DNA from 3 places in the Shewanella sp. W3-18-1 genome. Region 3 is predicted to be linked to each of the others. Evidence: predicted binding sites of a transcription regulator. Region 3 holds the regulator's gene; each other region holds the start of a gene.

Region 1 (4,641 bases), 750 kb from region 3:
GCCAGGCTCATTAGGGGTTGAAGCCATTATCGAGCTGATGCAAACCTATGCGATTGACCAAGACCTTGGCGCGGGCTTTAACAATCCAAAATTCGGGCAGATTTTATCGGATATCAAATGGAAGTATCGCGGTCAAATTAACCCATTAAACAAGCAGATGTCACTGGATGTGCACATTACCAGCGTGACAGACGACAATGGCAAACGCATCATTATGGGCGATGCCAACTTGAGTAAAGATGGTCTGCGGATTTATGAAGTTAAAGATATCGCCATCTGTATTGAAGAAGCCTAGCGAGTTTACGCTGTTAGAAAGACGCTAATCTCGAATAACAAATAACGAATAACAAATAATTGCGCCGCCTTGGCTATCCACATCACCAAGGCGGCACAAATAACATGAGAACACCTATGACTAGCCATACTCTAGATCAATACAATAGCAATAACGAAAAACTCAGCCCTTGGCCGTGGCAAGTCAACGATGCCGCGCTGAGCTTTGATATCGACTCATTAGGCAAAAAACTCAAAGATTTAAGCCAAGCCTGTTACTTAGTCAATCACAGCGAAAAAGGCTTAGGCATAGCGCAAACGGCCGAAGTAACCACAAGCGACAGCCAAGCGCCTCTTGGCTCACACCCCGTCAGCGCCTTTGCGCCCGCCCTTGGCACCCAAAGTTTAGGCGACAGTAATTTTCGCCGCGTACACGGGGTTAAATACGCTTACTACGCCGGCGCTATGGCCAACGGTATTGCCTCGGAAGAACTGGTTATTGCGCTGGGCCAAGCGGGCATTTTGTGCTCATTTGGCGCGGCGGGGTTAATTCCATCCCGCGTTGAAGCGGCCATTACCCGCATTCAAGCGGCGCTGCCCAATGGCCCTTACGCTTTTAACTTAATTCACAGCCCAAGCGAGCCCGCATTAGAGCGCGGCAGCGTTGAGCTGTTTTTAAAACATAAAGTGCGCACAGTCGAAGCCTCGGCATTTTTAGGTTTAACGCCGCAGATCGTCTATTACCGCGCAGCGGGATTGAGCCGCGACGAACATGGCGAAATAGTCATTGGCAACAAAGTCATCGCAAAAATCAGCCGTACCGAAGTCGCGACTAAGTTTATGGAACCGGCGCCTGCCAAAATCCTCCAGCAACTAGTGAGTGACGGTCTTATCAGCCAAGACCAAATGGCGATGGCATTGCTTGTGCCGATGGCGGATGACATCACAGCCGAAGCCGACTCTGGCGGCCATACCGACAATCGTCCGTTAGTCACGCTTTTGCCGACGATTTTGGCACTCAAAGATGAAATCCAAGCTAAGTATCAATACAAGACGCCCATCCGTGTTGGTGCTGGCGGCGGCGTTGGTACACCCGATGCAGCATTAGCCACCTTCAACATGGGCGCGGCCTTTATCGTCACAGGTTCAATCAACCAAGCATGTGTGGAGGCGGGCGCGAGTGAACACACACGTAAGTTACTCGCCACCACAGAAATGGCCGATGTGACTATGGCACCTGCCGCCGATATGTTCGAAATGGGCGTGAAATTACAAGTGGTTAAGCGCGGCACTCTGTTCCCGATGCGCGCCAATAAGCTGTATGAAATCTACACCCGTTACGATTCGATTGATGCCATCCCTGCGGACGAGCGTAAAAAGCTCGAAGAGCAAGTGTTCCGCTCATCACTCGATGATATTTGGGCTGGCACAGTCGCCCACTTTAACGAGCGCGATCCTAAGCAAATCGAGCGCGCACTGGATAACCCCAAACGTAAGATGGCGCTGATTTTCCGCTGGTATTTGGGTTTATCGAGCCGCTGGTCAAACACAGGTGAAGTCGGCCGCGAAATGGATTACCAAATCTGGGCAGGCCCTGCCCTTGGCGCATTTAATGCGTGGGCCAAAGGCAGTTATTTAGATGACTATAAGGCCCGTAATGCGGTGGATTTAGCCAAACATTTAATGGTGGGCGCGGCGTATCAAGCGCGGATTAACCTGCTGTTATCCCAAGGCGCGAGCATTCCAGTTAGCCTGCAACGCTGGAAACCGCTAAATCGTTTTTAACCGATTAGCCTCAACGTAACACCTTGTATATAAAGCTGGCATGGGTAACAGTGTCAGCTTTTTTATTGATAAAAAGCACAGTTATTGAGGCTGAAACTTTTACCGAAAGTAAGGTAAAAATTGCTTAATTTGCATTTAAGTAAACTAAAAAAAATCAACTAAAGCTAAATATAAACAAACAAAATCAAAATGTTATATTTAAAAAACCACATTGGCATTAAGCTCGCATCCTATAAATAACCACTCACCATTACCTTACAAATGACACAAACGGGTCAGATGAAGGATAAAGACTGGGATAGGAGGTTAATATGTTAGGTTGGACATTAATGTTTTTGGTTGTTGCCATTATTGCTGGGCTCTTTGGTTTTACCGGTATTGCAGGAGCCGCTGCTGGTATCGCAAAAATCATTTTCTTCTTATTTATTGTGTTACTGGTGATTTCACTGTTGGTCAATGCCATCAAAGGTAGAGCCCCGCGCCCTTAATTTTTATTGGAGAGGAAAATAGATATGAAACCATTTACGCTAATGACAAGTGCAGCACTGGCATTATTACTCGCCCTAGGCCTATCTGCCTGTAGTGATAACAAAGCCGAAGATGCCGGTGAAAAGATCGATGATGCCATTACCGATGTAGGCAACGCTATCGAAGATGCCTGTGAAGAAGTCAAAGAAGGCGTTAAGGCTAAAGATACTAAGTGCTAGGCTAACAAGCTTTATCTGATTTAGGGTAGCAATAGACACATCTACTGCTACCCTTTTGGTTTACACTCAATCATTTCAACATCTTCATCTCACATTCAACCATTTCAAGTGCAACGAATTTAACCAAAAGCAACAGCATTGGAGAACTTGCATGCTAACGAAGATCCACATCAAATATTTGTACACAGCAGGTGCCATGCTATTCGCCTATTTGGCGGTGGCAGGAACTTCTCCTCTGCTTACGTTCATTTGGGCATGGACGAGCCTGTCACTGTTTTTAGTCGGCTCAGCCTATTGGTTTAATCGCGCCAGTATTTTTAGAAAACGCCAAGATGGCACTATTCCTTGGTATATTCGCTGGGGTTTTATCCCTTTTTTATTGGGTTGCCGACTCTATAACCATTGGGCGAGAAAATGTGATTCAGTGCCATCGATGCAGAGGATAGATGAACATCTGTATCTCGGTTGTCGACTCTTTCCTGCGGATCTGGAAAAGATTAAAGCCAATAAGATCACTGCCATTCTGGATGTCACCGCTGAGTTTGATGGCTTAGATTGGTCACAGTTTGAAGATCATATTGAGTATTTAAATATTCCCATCTTAGATCATAGTGTGCCGACCAGTGCCCAACTCAATCAAGCCGTTAACTGGCTGCACCGCCAAGTGCGCGCCAATAAAAAGGTACTCATCCACTGTGCTATGGGTCGTGGCCGCTCAGTGCTGGTACTCGCCGCTTATTTGGTTTGTAAAGATAAACAACAGCACTTCGTAGAAGTACTGCAACAGATAAAGCAAGTTCGCAAAACCGCAGGCTTAAACAAATGGCAATTACGCGCGCTTGAGCGCATGCTCAGTCAAGGGAAAATTAACATCCACAAAGTAGCATGGATTATCGCCAACCCAGTCTCTGGCGGCGGAAAATGGCAAGAATACAGCGAACAAATCCAAGATGAACTCAAAGCCTATTTTGACCTGACGTTAACTCTCACAACAGCAGACGAAACCGCAAATATCTTCGCTCAACAGGCCCGCAGTGCAGGCGCAGATATCGTTATCGCCTGTGGCGGAGACGGTACGGTAACCGAGGTCGCATCAGAAGTTGTGAATACCGATATCATGTTAGGGATTATTCCTTTAGGAACGACGAACGCCTTAAGTCATGCGCTATTTGGTTTAGGCAGCAAGATAATTCCTATCTCTCAGGCGCTGGATAATATTATTCAAGGACACACCCAAGCTATAGATACCGCACGTTGTAATGATGAGTTAGTGTTGTTACTTGTCGGCATTGGATTTGAGCAAAAAATGATTGAATCAGCAAACCGCGAGCGTAAAAACGCCCTAGGTCAACTGGCCTACCTCGATGGTCTATGGCAAGCGATGAGTATGGCAGAAACCTTAACTATCTCGTTAAGTTTGGACGATGCCGCGCCGATAACGATCCGTACCCACAGCTTAGTAATTGCCAATGCCGCCCCCTTTACCAGTTTGCTAGCACAAGGAAATGGCGAACCCAATATGACCGATGGATTGCTCGATATTACCTGGTTGGATGCGGACGATGACCCCAAAGGCCCCTTGCTTGGCTTAGCCGAATTAGCAATCGCTGGGTGGGTAAAAGAAGGCCATAAAGATCTAAAAGTTCAACAAGCTCGCCTAAGTAAAGTCCACCACGCCCACGCTAAAAAGGTCACCATTCGCAGTCAGCCTAAGTGTAAATATGTGATTGATGGCGAAGTGTTTGAGCCTGCGGATCTTACCATTGAGGTTCAACCCGCATCCCTTAAGGTGTTTGTTCCCTATCAAGAAATAACCGAAGAAACAACCTTGTAATCATCTGTGGCATTAATGCCTTGATGTCTTGATGCCTCAACG
Region 2 (4,641 bases), 750 kb from region 3:
CGATTTAATGATTTACAAACCTCAAACCATATTGTCCGAGCTACAGGCATTTATCAGTCTCGATGAGGGCGATATTGTGATGACAGGCACACCCAAGGGCGTGGGAAGTATTCCCGCTAAAAGTGTATTTAACGTCACGCTGAGCCGTGGCCTGCAAGCGGGGGCTGAACCTTTGCTCGAATATCAATGGCTGAGTGTTTAGCGCCTGATAATATTATGTTGCACGAAGCCGAGTGACTCACCTGTTTGAGTCATTCGCCACAACTCAAGGTGTTTAACAGCACTTATCTCTGTGCGATTAATGTTGGATAATTACAGTCCTGCAACGGCTTCCATATCGAGTTCGATATCAGTGCAGCCTTTAGCGCAGAAGATCCCCGCAGTTTGTTCCGCTTTTACCTGCTCGGGTAATACCACTTTTAGCGTTTGCTTACAGCTTGGACATTGGACTGGTTTACCTTTAAATACCCGTTTAATCAGATTTTTCTGCTCATTGAATGAAGCAGCAGTAGTTTGGTTCAATACGGTAAAAGGGCTAGTCGAGGCTGTCGTCATTGGTGCGAAAATCCTTAGCGAAAGGTTAAATAAAACCACATTGTTCGAGTTAATGTGCCATCGATGATGGCTGTGAATGACGGTGATTATAACGTCAGTGAGTGTAGTCGCTAAGTCACGACTATCTATAAATTGACATTTATTTCCCCCGCGGTTGCGCAATTTTTGCGATATTTGCTGAACTTTGGCTGACTAATACAAAAATAAACTCAATTTCAGTTCATTCATAGGTTTGTTTTTCAGTGCTATCTGTAATACTGCTTTTGTCTACAAATTGGGGTGATACTGCTGCAAACTGAAATGAAATTTAAAGGGTGATTGGGGGAAATAATGAGTACGTTTGTAAAGTTAACCATAGCCGCAACAGTCGTCGTACTCGGCATACTTGCCGCGGGCATCTATCGTTTTAATATGACGAATGATGATGTGTTTATGGTCGTGGAAGATGGCCGAGTGATGCCATTTGATGATGCGATGGCTCTAGAGAATGCGAAGGCACAAGCTAATCGTGTTGACATTAATGAGACAGATCTTGTCGTACCAAGTGAGATAAAACCAGTTGCCAATGCATCAGAGGTGATGCTGAAACTGTTTACGCTTAATACTGCTAACCCCTTTGAAGTACATTTACCCGAAGGACATAAACCTGTGGCATTAACGCATTTTATTAAAGTTAAGCAAACAGAGTTTGCCATTGGCGACTATCAAGACGGTGACGTCAAGGGACGAGTATTGCTCGATTATATGCGTATTACTCCGCTTAATTTTGATCCCGCATTAGAGCCAGACACACAGAGTAATGCTCCTATTCAATTGGATTTGAATGCGCAAACAATGCCCTTTGTTGCGCCATTTATTGTGACAACTCAAGGTTCAGGGGTGTTTTGGTATCTTGGATTATTTAATCTCGATTATGAACACTCCAGTTTGAAGCATTTGGGGAGTGTTTTGATTGGAGATAGGATTGAGGTTGATAATGTTGAACCTGTTTATCCCTTTGAGTCACCTTATAAAATCGCCGTTACCTATAGAGATAGGGCACCTAATCAACCTATGTCAGAAAATCCTGAAATCGTTAAAACCTTAGAACTGACAGTTACTGAAACGGGGATTAACTAGAGCGTGCGATGCGTTATGGGTATTTTTGCAGAGTGTGAATAGGGTCTGCTGCCAACAATAAAAACAAAACCCGCCTAGGCGGGTTTTGTTTTTGGACCGATAATTCAGTCATATAGATTGATGTTAATCATTTGTGAAGGCGCTGTTTTGGAGCTGATTTATCAAACCTTTTTAACTATGCTGATTTTATCAACCACCTTTTTAACATCGTCGGTGTTTTCAGCAATTTTTAGCGCGAGTTGACGCTCTGCATCGCTTGCGACTTCCCCTTTGAGAGTCACAACACCATCGGCAACATCGACGTTAATTTGGGTGCCAGAAACATCGGTTGAAAATAATAAACGGGTTTTGACAACGGTGGCGACTTTGGAGTCGGTTAAGGTTTTCATCACATCGCTGGTACCATCATCTTTACTCATTACGGTTAACTTGTTATCGACATCTTTTACCCCATCTAGGCTTTTGATAAGCTCCGTTGCAAGGGCTTTATCGACGCGACTTTCTACTTGTCCGGTTAAGGTCACATGACCATCTTTTACATCGGTCATAATGTCAAAGGAGTTCAGGTTAGTATTGAGTAACAGGGTCGTTTCTGCTTTACCATCAATCCAAGCATCTTTGGCTTCATTTTTCCAATCTTGAGCTGCAGCCACATTTAAGCTGATTGAACCGATAAGTAAGGTTGCTAATACTGTTGCTGTTTTCATGATGATATCCTCAGTTGTTGACTCAAGGATAGATATAGCGTGAATCGTGCCAATGTTTTTAACTTATTGATTTATATATTTATATAATGATTTTATCTTTGATTTAGGCTTGTTGTAGAGGCCATTAATCGGTCTTTTTTACCGAATAAATGTAATTATTGCAGAGAGACCCTCGATGCAATTGACATGAAAAACCGCACAAGACTGTGCGGTTAGTAACTAGGGCGTTAAGGGTTATGAAGGGATTGCATGGCATCGCAACTGATTTGTAACCAAGCAGTGCCTTCGGCAAGTTGACATGTGAGATGTGGATGATGTGCTTGTTTTACTGCCCGCTTTAGTTGAGTTAGCACTTGTTGCTCGATCTCGATAAGAGCCGCAATGGCCACAGAGATTACGTGTTGTTCTAATAGCGTTTCAACTTGAGCATAAGGATTTATTTGTTGGTTAGTGATGTTACCTGTACTTGGATAGTCTTGCGGTAAGGATAGTCTGATTAATAGACGTTTATAGACAGAGGATTGCACCCTAAGAATACGTTGCAGGTTATAGTCATCGACCAGAGAGATCGCGCGAGTGTAGAACTCATCTCCCCTCTGGCAGAGTGTAATAATCCCCTCGCTAAGCTTGATATCGGCGCTGATATCAGTCTGATGTTGCACAACATTAGACTTCATAATCCATCTCCTTATGCCTGAGTCCGGCATTCTTGAGTTAATAATGTCAGTTTTGTTCAGCTACCATGCATATTCCGTTCTCGTTTTTAGTGGTAGATTAAAAGACTGATTTATAGAGCGATATTTTTAGTTAGTTCAGTTATTCGATTGGTATGTCGGAAACTATTACCATTGATGTTGTTAAAGTTTCACGGCTGGCATACAGTGGATCTTCATACACAGGAGTGAACTTAGCATGGCTCGACCAACACTTTTTTATCACCTACAGGATTTAGGTGCCGAGCAAGCACTTGTGCAACTTGAGGGTGCCTTACATTTTAATAAACTGCGTAGTATTGATGACTTACCTTGGCTTGCCCAGCTTGAAGCCAATCATGTTGATGTTGCAGTTATTGAGTTTCCTTGTCTTAGTCACGAGGACTATCTTGATTTAATGAAAAATGCAGCTATGTCGGGGATTGAGTTTATTTTTCTCTCTAATGGTCAGCCCAATCCCAACCTAGATAAGCTTATGGCGCAATATGCAGGTTATCATCTTCGCAAGCCATATGATATGTCACTGATAAGTAGTATTTTAATTGATTTTGCCCAGCATTTAGTCGCTAGTTCACCCAGCCGTTCAAGCCCCTTTTTAAGCGAGTTAGACCAATACGGTTTACTTGTCGGTTCGTCGGCGCCTATGCATAAGTTGTATCGCACCATTCGTCGTGTATCAGTCACCGACAGTAATGTATTAATTATTGGCGAGAGTGGTGTAGGTAAAGAGTTAGTCGCTAATACTATCCACTTAGCAAGCCCGAGAGTGAATGAGCCTTTTATTGCGATTAACTGCGGCGCTCTCAGTCCCGAATTGGTTGATAGTGAGTTATTTGGACATGTTAAAGGGGCGTTTACTGGTGCAAATCGGGATCATAAAGGGGTTTTTGAACAGGCGGAAGGTGGAACGTTATTTCTCGATGAAATAACGGAAATGCCTATAGAGCATCAAGTAAAGTTACTTAGAGTGCTAGAAAATAATGAGTATCGCCCAGTGGGGGGAGACAAAGTACTCCACTCAGATGTACGCATTGTGGCGGCAACGAATCGTGATCCTCTTGCGGCAATAGAGGCTGGGCTATTTCGAGAGGATTTATATTTTCGCTTGGCTCAATTCCCGATTAGAGTTCCACCATTAAGGGTTCGTGGTGAAGATATTATCGGATTAGCGCAGCATTTTCTGGCTTATCGTAATGTGGCTGAAAAGCAGTGCAAAGTTTTCTCAGAGGAAAGTCTGCGGATGATTGCTGCAAATCGTTGGACAGGCAATGTACGCGAGTTAAAACATGCCGTTGAGCGGGCTTATATTCTGGCGGATCAAGAGATTTTGCCGAGTCATTTGCAGCTAGAACAGGAAATCGATAACGCCAAAATTGCTGAGGAAGAAGTGATTATTCCCCAAGGGATGCGTTTAGATGATTTGGAGAAAATTGCCATTTATCAAGCACTAGAGTCCAGTAATGGCAATAAAACCGATACTGCTGAACAATTAGGGATTAGCGTTAAAACCCTCTATAACAAGCTCAGTAAGTATGAACAGCAAGTCG
Region 3 (4,641 bases):
TTAGCGACTATTTTCACTGAGTGTGAATATAGCCTAGTCAAGGTAATGGGTTTGATCAGCGGACGCAGGGGACATATTGTAATTGAGCGTCACAGGGAACGTCGAGTCACAAATGAGTGCCGATTGAGTATCAGTGAGCAGTACAACGGGAATAGGTTAAGTATAACTTTGCTTAAGATCAGCAGGCTTCGTCAAATTTAGCATCGATTAATGCGCAAATAGCATCAAGCGCGGGTTCTGCATCAGGGCCCTCTGCAATTAGCTTGATGGTTTTTCCCATACCTGTTTCAAGCATCAAAAGACCAAGCACACTTGCCGCTGAGGCTTGTTTATCGCCTTGTATTAACGTTATTGTTGCATCAAACTCAGAGGCCAGTACCACCAATTTTGTGGCGGCGCGTGCGTGTAAACCGAGCTTATTACAGATGGTAATCTGACGTTCAAGCTTTGGCATGATCTAGCTCTCGATGGCGTACATTGACCTTATGTTTACCATTACTAAATCGCTTCGCTAATTGTTCTGCCACATAAACCGATCTGTGCTGTCCACCTGTGCAACCAATCGCAATGGTTAAATAACTGCGATTATTACGCTCAAGGTGTGGTAACCAGGTTTCTAGTAAGTTTTCTATCTGCCAAATGAACTTGTTTACCAGGGGCTGGCGATTCAAAAACTCAGCTACAGGTTCGTCTAGGCCTGTTAATGGACGCAATGCTAACTCCCAATGGGGGTTAGGTAAAAAGCGCACATCGAACATAAAGTCGGCTTCTGTAGGCATGCCATTTTTAAAGCCAAAGGACTCAAAGTAGATGACTAATTCTTTATCAACGCTACCAAGAAGAATTTGTCTGACTTGATCGCTTAAATCATAGATATTTAAATTTGAAGTATCTATGTAGTGATCTACCAGTTTGGACATAGGTTCGAGCAGTTTTCCTTCAAGTTTAATGGCTTCTTGTAGGGATACTCGACTTTTAGATAACGGGTGCAGGCGGCGTGTTTCACTGTAGCGTTTAAGTAACACTTTATCGCTTGAATTGAGGAAGAAGCTGGTAATCTCCGTCCCTGCTGGCAGGTTAGAAAGTTGCTGAACCAGCACTTTATCTTGCTCTGGCATATTACGAACATCGACACTAATGGCGACAAGATCGTTACTGCCTTTGAGTTGCTCAAGCAAACTGCCTATTAGTGGCAAGGGAAGATTATCGACACAATAATAGCCGAGATCTTCAAGTACCCTAAGTGCGACAGATTTGCCTGAGCCAGAGCGGCCTGACACTATGACCAGTTTCATCCAGTGATTACCTGATAGAGTTCCGTTTCATCATGCGTCTTACGCAGTTGTTTTAATATTTGTTTATCACTTAGCTTTTCTGCCATGCACGACAGCGTGCTTAGGTGCTGTTGGCATTGATCCGCCGGCACAAGCAGTGCAAACAAAATATCAACAGGTTGCTTATCGATAGCGTCGAAAGCTATCGGTTCCTCACATTTTACGAGTATTGCAATGGGTTGTGTAATATCGGTTAATCGACCATGTGGAATGGCGATACCGTTACCTATACCTGTGCTCCCCATCTTTTCGCGCGCCACAAGGCTTTCGAAGATCTCTTGAGATGAGAGGGTGGGGTACTGGGCAGCGGCTAAGTCACTGATGAGTTCCAGTACCTTTTTTTTACTGCCCGGAGTGGCGCAGGTAGTGCACTCCGGCCTCAGTATGGTACAAAGTTCCATTATTAGTGTTTTGTTAACTTCTCTTTGTGTTTAATAACCTGACGATCAAGTTTATCGATCAGGACGTCTATGGCAGCATACATGTCAGTATGCTCTGAAGTTGCAAAAACTTCACCACCGGTGAGGTTGATTCGCGCTTCGGCAATCTGTTGCATTTTCTCAACATTGAGCACAACGTGCACATTATGGATCTGTTCGAAATGGCGTTCAAGTTTTGAAAATTTTTCCTCTACATATGCCCGTAACGATTCAGTAATCTCGATATGGTGTCCAATGAGCTTTATTTGCATAGAAACGTCCTCCGATATCCATAGTAGGCTATAAACTTTTACGCTGATTGGAAGGGGGAATAAGCATTGCTTCTCGATACTTCGCAATGGTTCTGCGCGCAACATTTATTCCCTGTTCTGCCAGAAGTTGTGCCATCTTGCTGTCGCTTAATGGTTTTTTCTGGTTTTCCGCGGCAACCAGTTTTTTAATAAAGGCTCTGATTGCTGTGGATGAGCACTCACCGCCATCGTCAGTCCCGACATGGCTTGAGAAGAAGTATTTTAGTTCAAAAAGTCCCTTAGGGGTATGCATGTATTTTTGAGTTGTGACCCGTGAGATGGTCGACTCATGCATTTCAACCGCTTCGGCTATATCGTTAAGTACCATAGGTTTCATGGCTTCTTCACCGTACTCAAAGAAGCCTTGTTGGTATTGAACGATACAATTGGCCACTTTGAGTAAGGTGTCGTTACGACTTTCTAAGCTCTTGATAAACCATTTGGCTTCCTGCAGATGGCCACGAATAAATTGGCTATCTGCTTGGCTTTTTGTGCTGCGAGCCATGGCGGCATATTGCTGGTTTACATTGATTTTGGGCATGCAATCTGGGTTGAGTTCTACCACCCAACGGCCATTTTTCTTCGATACCGACACATCTGGGATCACATATTCTTCATCTATCGGTGTGATCAACAAACCTGGGCGAGGGTTCAGCGTTTGTATCAGTGCGATACCATCCCGAAGTTCATCTTCCTTCAGTTTGGTTTTACGCATTAACAGCCTAAAATCGCGAGCAGCGATCAGATCTAAATGATCTTTGATCAACATGCGGGCATTTTCGAGATGTGGTGTGTCCGGCGAAAAATGGGATAGCTGGATCAGTAAACATTCGCTGAGATCTCTTGCTGCAACACCAACAGGATCAAAGTGTTGGATACGCTTAAGTACAGCTTCGACTTCGTCCAACTCAATCTCAGGGTTTCCCATCGCTTCGAGAATATCTTCAGTGCTTTGGGTGAGATAGCCCTGATCATCAATAGCATCAATAATGGCCGTGGCAATGGCAAGATCGGTTTCAGAGAAGGGGGTGAGGTTTTTTTGCCATTCTAAATGTTCATGTAGGCCCTCGCTGGTTTCCCCCTGAAAGGGCATGTCATCTTCTCTACTGCCACCCGAACCTGAGTTGGGTGAGGCGGTAAACACTTCATCCCAAGTGGTATCCATGGGAAGTTCATCTGGCATCGATTCTTTGGTCAAGGATTCTGCGGTATCAACAGTGGAGCTATCTTGTTCGGGTGGCAGTGGGCTTGATTCGCTGAAATCTGTGTCTGATAAATTCTGGTTGCGTTCTGTAGGTGCGTCAAATTGCTCATCTTCCAGCTCAAGAAGAGGATTAGAGTCTAAGGCTTGCTGGATCTCTTGTTGTAATTCCAATGACGAGAGCTGCAACAGACGAATCGCCTGTTGTAATTGTGGCGTCATGGTTAACTGTTGGCCCAGTTTGAGCTGGAGTGACGCTTTCATGTTACCGCTGATCCCTACGTTATTATTTTTGAATGAGGCCGTTTGTTATCAGTGAGTGGAGTCTAGTCGCAATAATTTTATGCTATGGACTCCGCTGGAGTAACTATAGCCTGAATTGTTCACCTAAGTACACAGCCCTAACTTGCTGATTGTCTAAGATCTCTGCAGGAGTTCCCTCGGCAATCAGGTTTCCGTGACTCACAATATAGGCATGTTCACATACGTCTAATGTTTCTCGGACATTGTGGTCTGTGATAAGTACGCCTAAGCCACGACTCTTAAGTTGTTCGATAATTTTTTTGATATCGATAACGGAAATCGGATCAACGCCCGCAAAAGGCTCATCGAGCAGAATAAACTTGGGATTGGCCGCGAGGGCGCGGGCAATTTCAACTCGGCGACGTTCACCGCCCGATAAGGACATCCCTTGGCTATCGCGAATATGGGTAATATGGAACTCTTCGAGTAGGTGCTCCAGTTCTTCTTCGCGTTCTTCGTCTTTTAGCTCTTTACGGGTTTGTAATACCGCCATGATATTGTCGTGAACGGTCAGCTTACGGAAGATACTGGCTTCTTGTGGTAAGTAACCAATTCCTTTGCGGGCGCGAAGATGCATAGGATCTGCTGTTAAATCATCATTGTCGATAAAAATATGGCCTTTATCGCTTTTTACTAACCCAACCACCATGTAAAAGGTCGTGGTTTTACCTGCACCATTTGGGCCTAGCAAACCAACAACTTGGCCAGTTTTGACTGTCAGACTGACGTCTTTAACCACTTGGCGGTTTTTGTAGCTCTTGGCGAGGTTTTGTGCTCTTAGGGTAATTTGGGTCATTGAGAGTCCTGCTCTTTCACAGGTTTATCTGCGGGTGTTTGGGGTTTGAGATCATCCTGATAGCTTTCGGGTTGAATAATGGTTATCACGCGGTCATCACCATTCCCTGTGCTTTCTGCGATCAGTTTTTGTTGAATGATGTTGTAACGAATGAGGTTACCTGTCACTTGACTACCCGCTTGATCGAGGGAGGCCGAACCTGTGAGTGTTAATGTTCTTGTTGCCATTTCATAGCGAATTTCTTTAGCACTAGCAGATGCAGGGCGACCGTCATCTA

Evidence for each region. Region 3 encodes sigma-54, which starts transcription at its own class of promoters, with help from an activator protein. Its sites were predicted from a motif close to GTTGGCACGNNNNTNGNNT; they were not measured.
Region 1: a site for sigma-54 is predicted at 2,269-2,287, ahead of SPUTW3181_RS21630 (DUF1328 domain-containing protein). Genes of this name have one in related genera too.
Region 2: a site for sigma-54 is predicted at 2,417-2,435, ahead of SPUTW3181_RS14520 (BON domain-containing protein). Genes of this name have one in related genera too.

What each region holds. Positions count from the first base shown of each region.
Region 1 covers NC_008750.1:3,184,964-3,189,604, forward strand. Annotated here, with positions in the region: gene SPUTW3181_RS14485 (beta-ketoacyl synthase N-terminal-like domain-containing protein) at 1-295, shown strand, start outside; gene pfaD (eicosapentaenoate synthase subunit PfaD) at 412-2,058, shown strand; gene SPUTW3181_RS21630 (DUF1328 domain-containing protein) at 2,370-2,546, shown strand; gene SPUTW3181_RS14500 (hypothetical protein) at 2,571-2,765, shown strand; gene SPUTW3181_RS14505 (diacylglycerol kinase family protein) at 2,917-4,599, shown strand.
Region 2 covers NC_008750.1:3,189,666-3,194,306, reverse strand. Annotated here, with positions in the region: gene SPUTW3181_RS14535 (fumarylacetoacetate hydrolase family protein) at 1-202, shown strand, start outside; gene SPUTW3181_RS14530 (hypothetical protein) at 313-555, opposite strand; gene SPUTW3181_RS14525 (hypothetical protein) at 886-1,674, shown strand; gene SPUTW3181_RS14520 (BON domain-containing protein) at 1,836-2,381, opposite strand; gene SPUTW3181_RS14515 (hypothetical protein) at 2,609-3,058, opposite strand; gene SPUTW3181_RS14510 (sigma-54 interaction domain-containing protein) at 3,294-4,641, shown strand, end outside.
Region 3 covers NC_008750.1:3,935,146-3,939,786, reverse strand. Annotated here, with positions in the region: gene SPUTW3181_RS17970 (HPr family phosphocarrier protein) at 179-454, opposite strand; gene rapZ (RNase adapter RapZ) at 441-1,295, opposite strand; gene ptsN (PTS IIA-like nitrogen regulatory protein PtsN) at 1,292-1,735, opposite strand; gene hpf (ribosome hibernation promoting factor) at 1,738-2,025, opposite strand; gene SPUTW3181_RS17950 (RNA polymerase factor sigma-54) at 2,054-3,529, opposite strand; gene lptB (LPS export ABC transporter ATP-binding protein) at 3,633-4,364, opposite strand; gene lptA (lipopolysaccharide transport periplasmic protein LptA) at 4,361-4,641, opposite strand, start outside.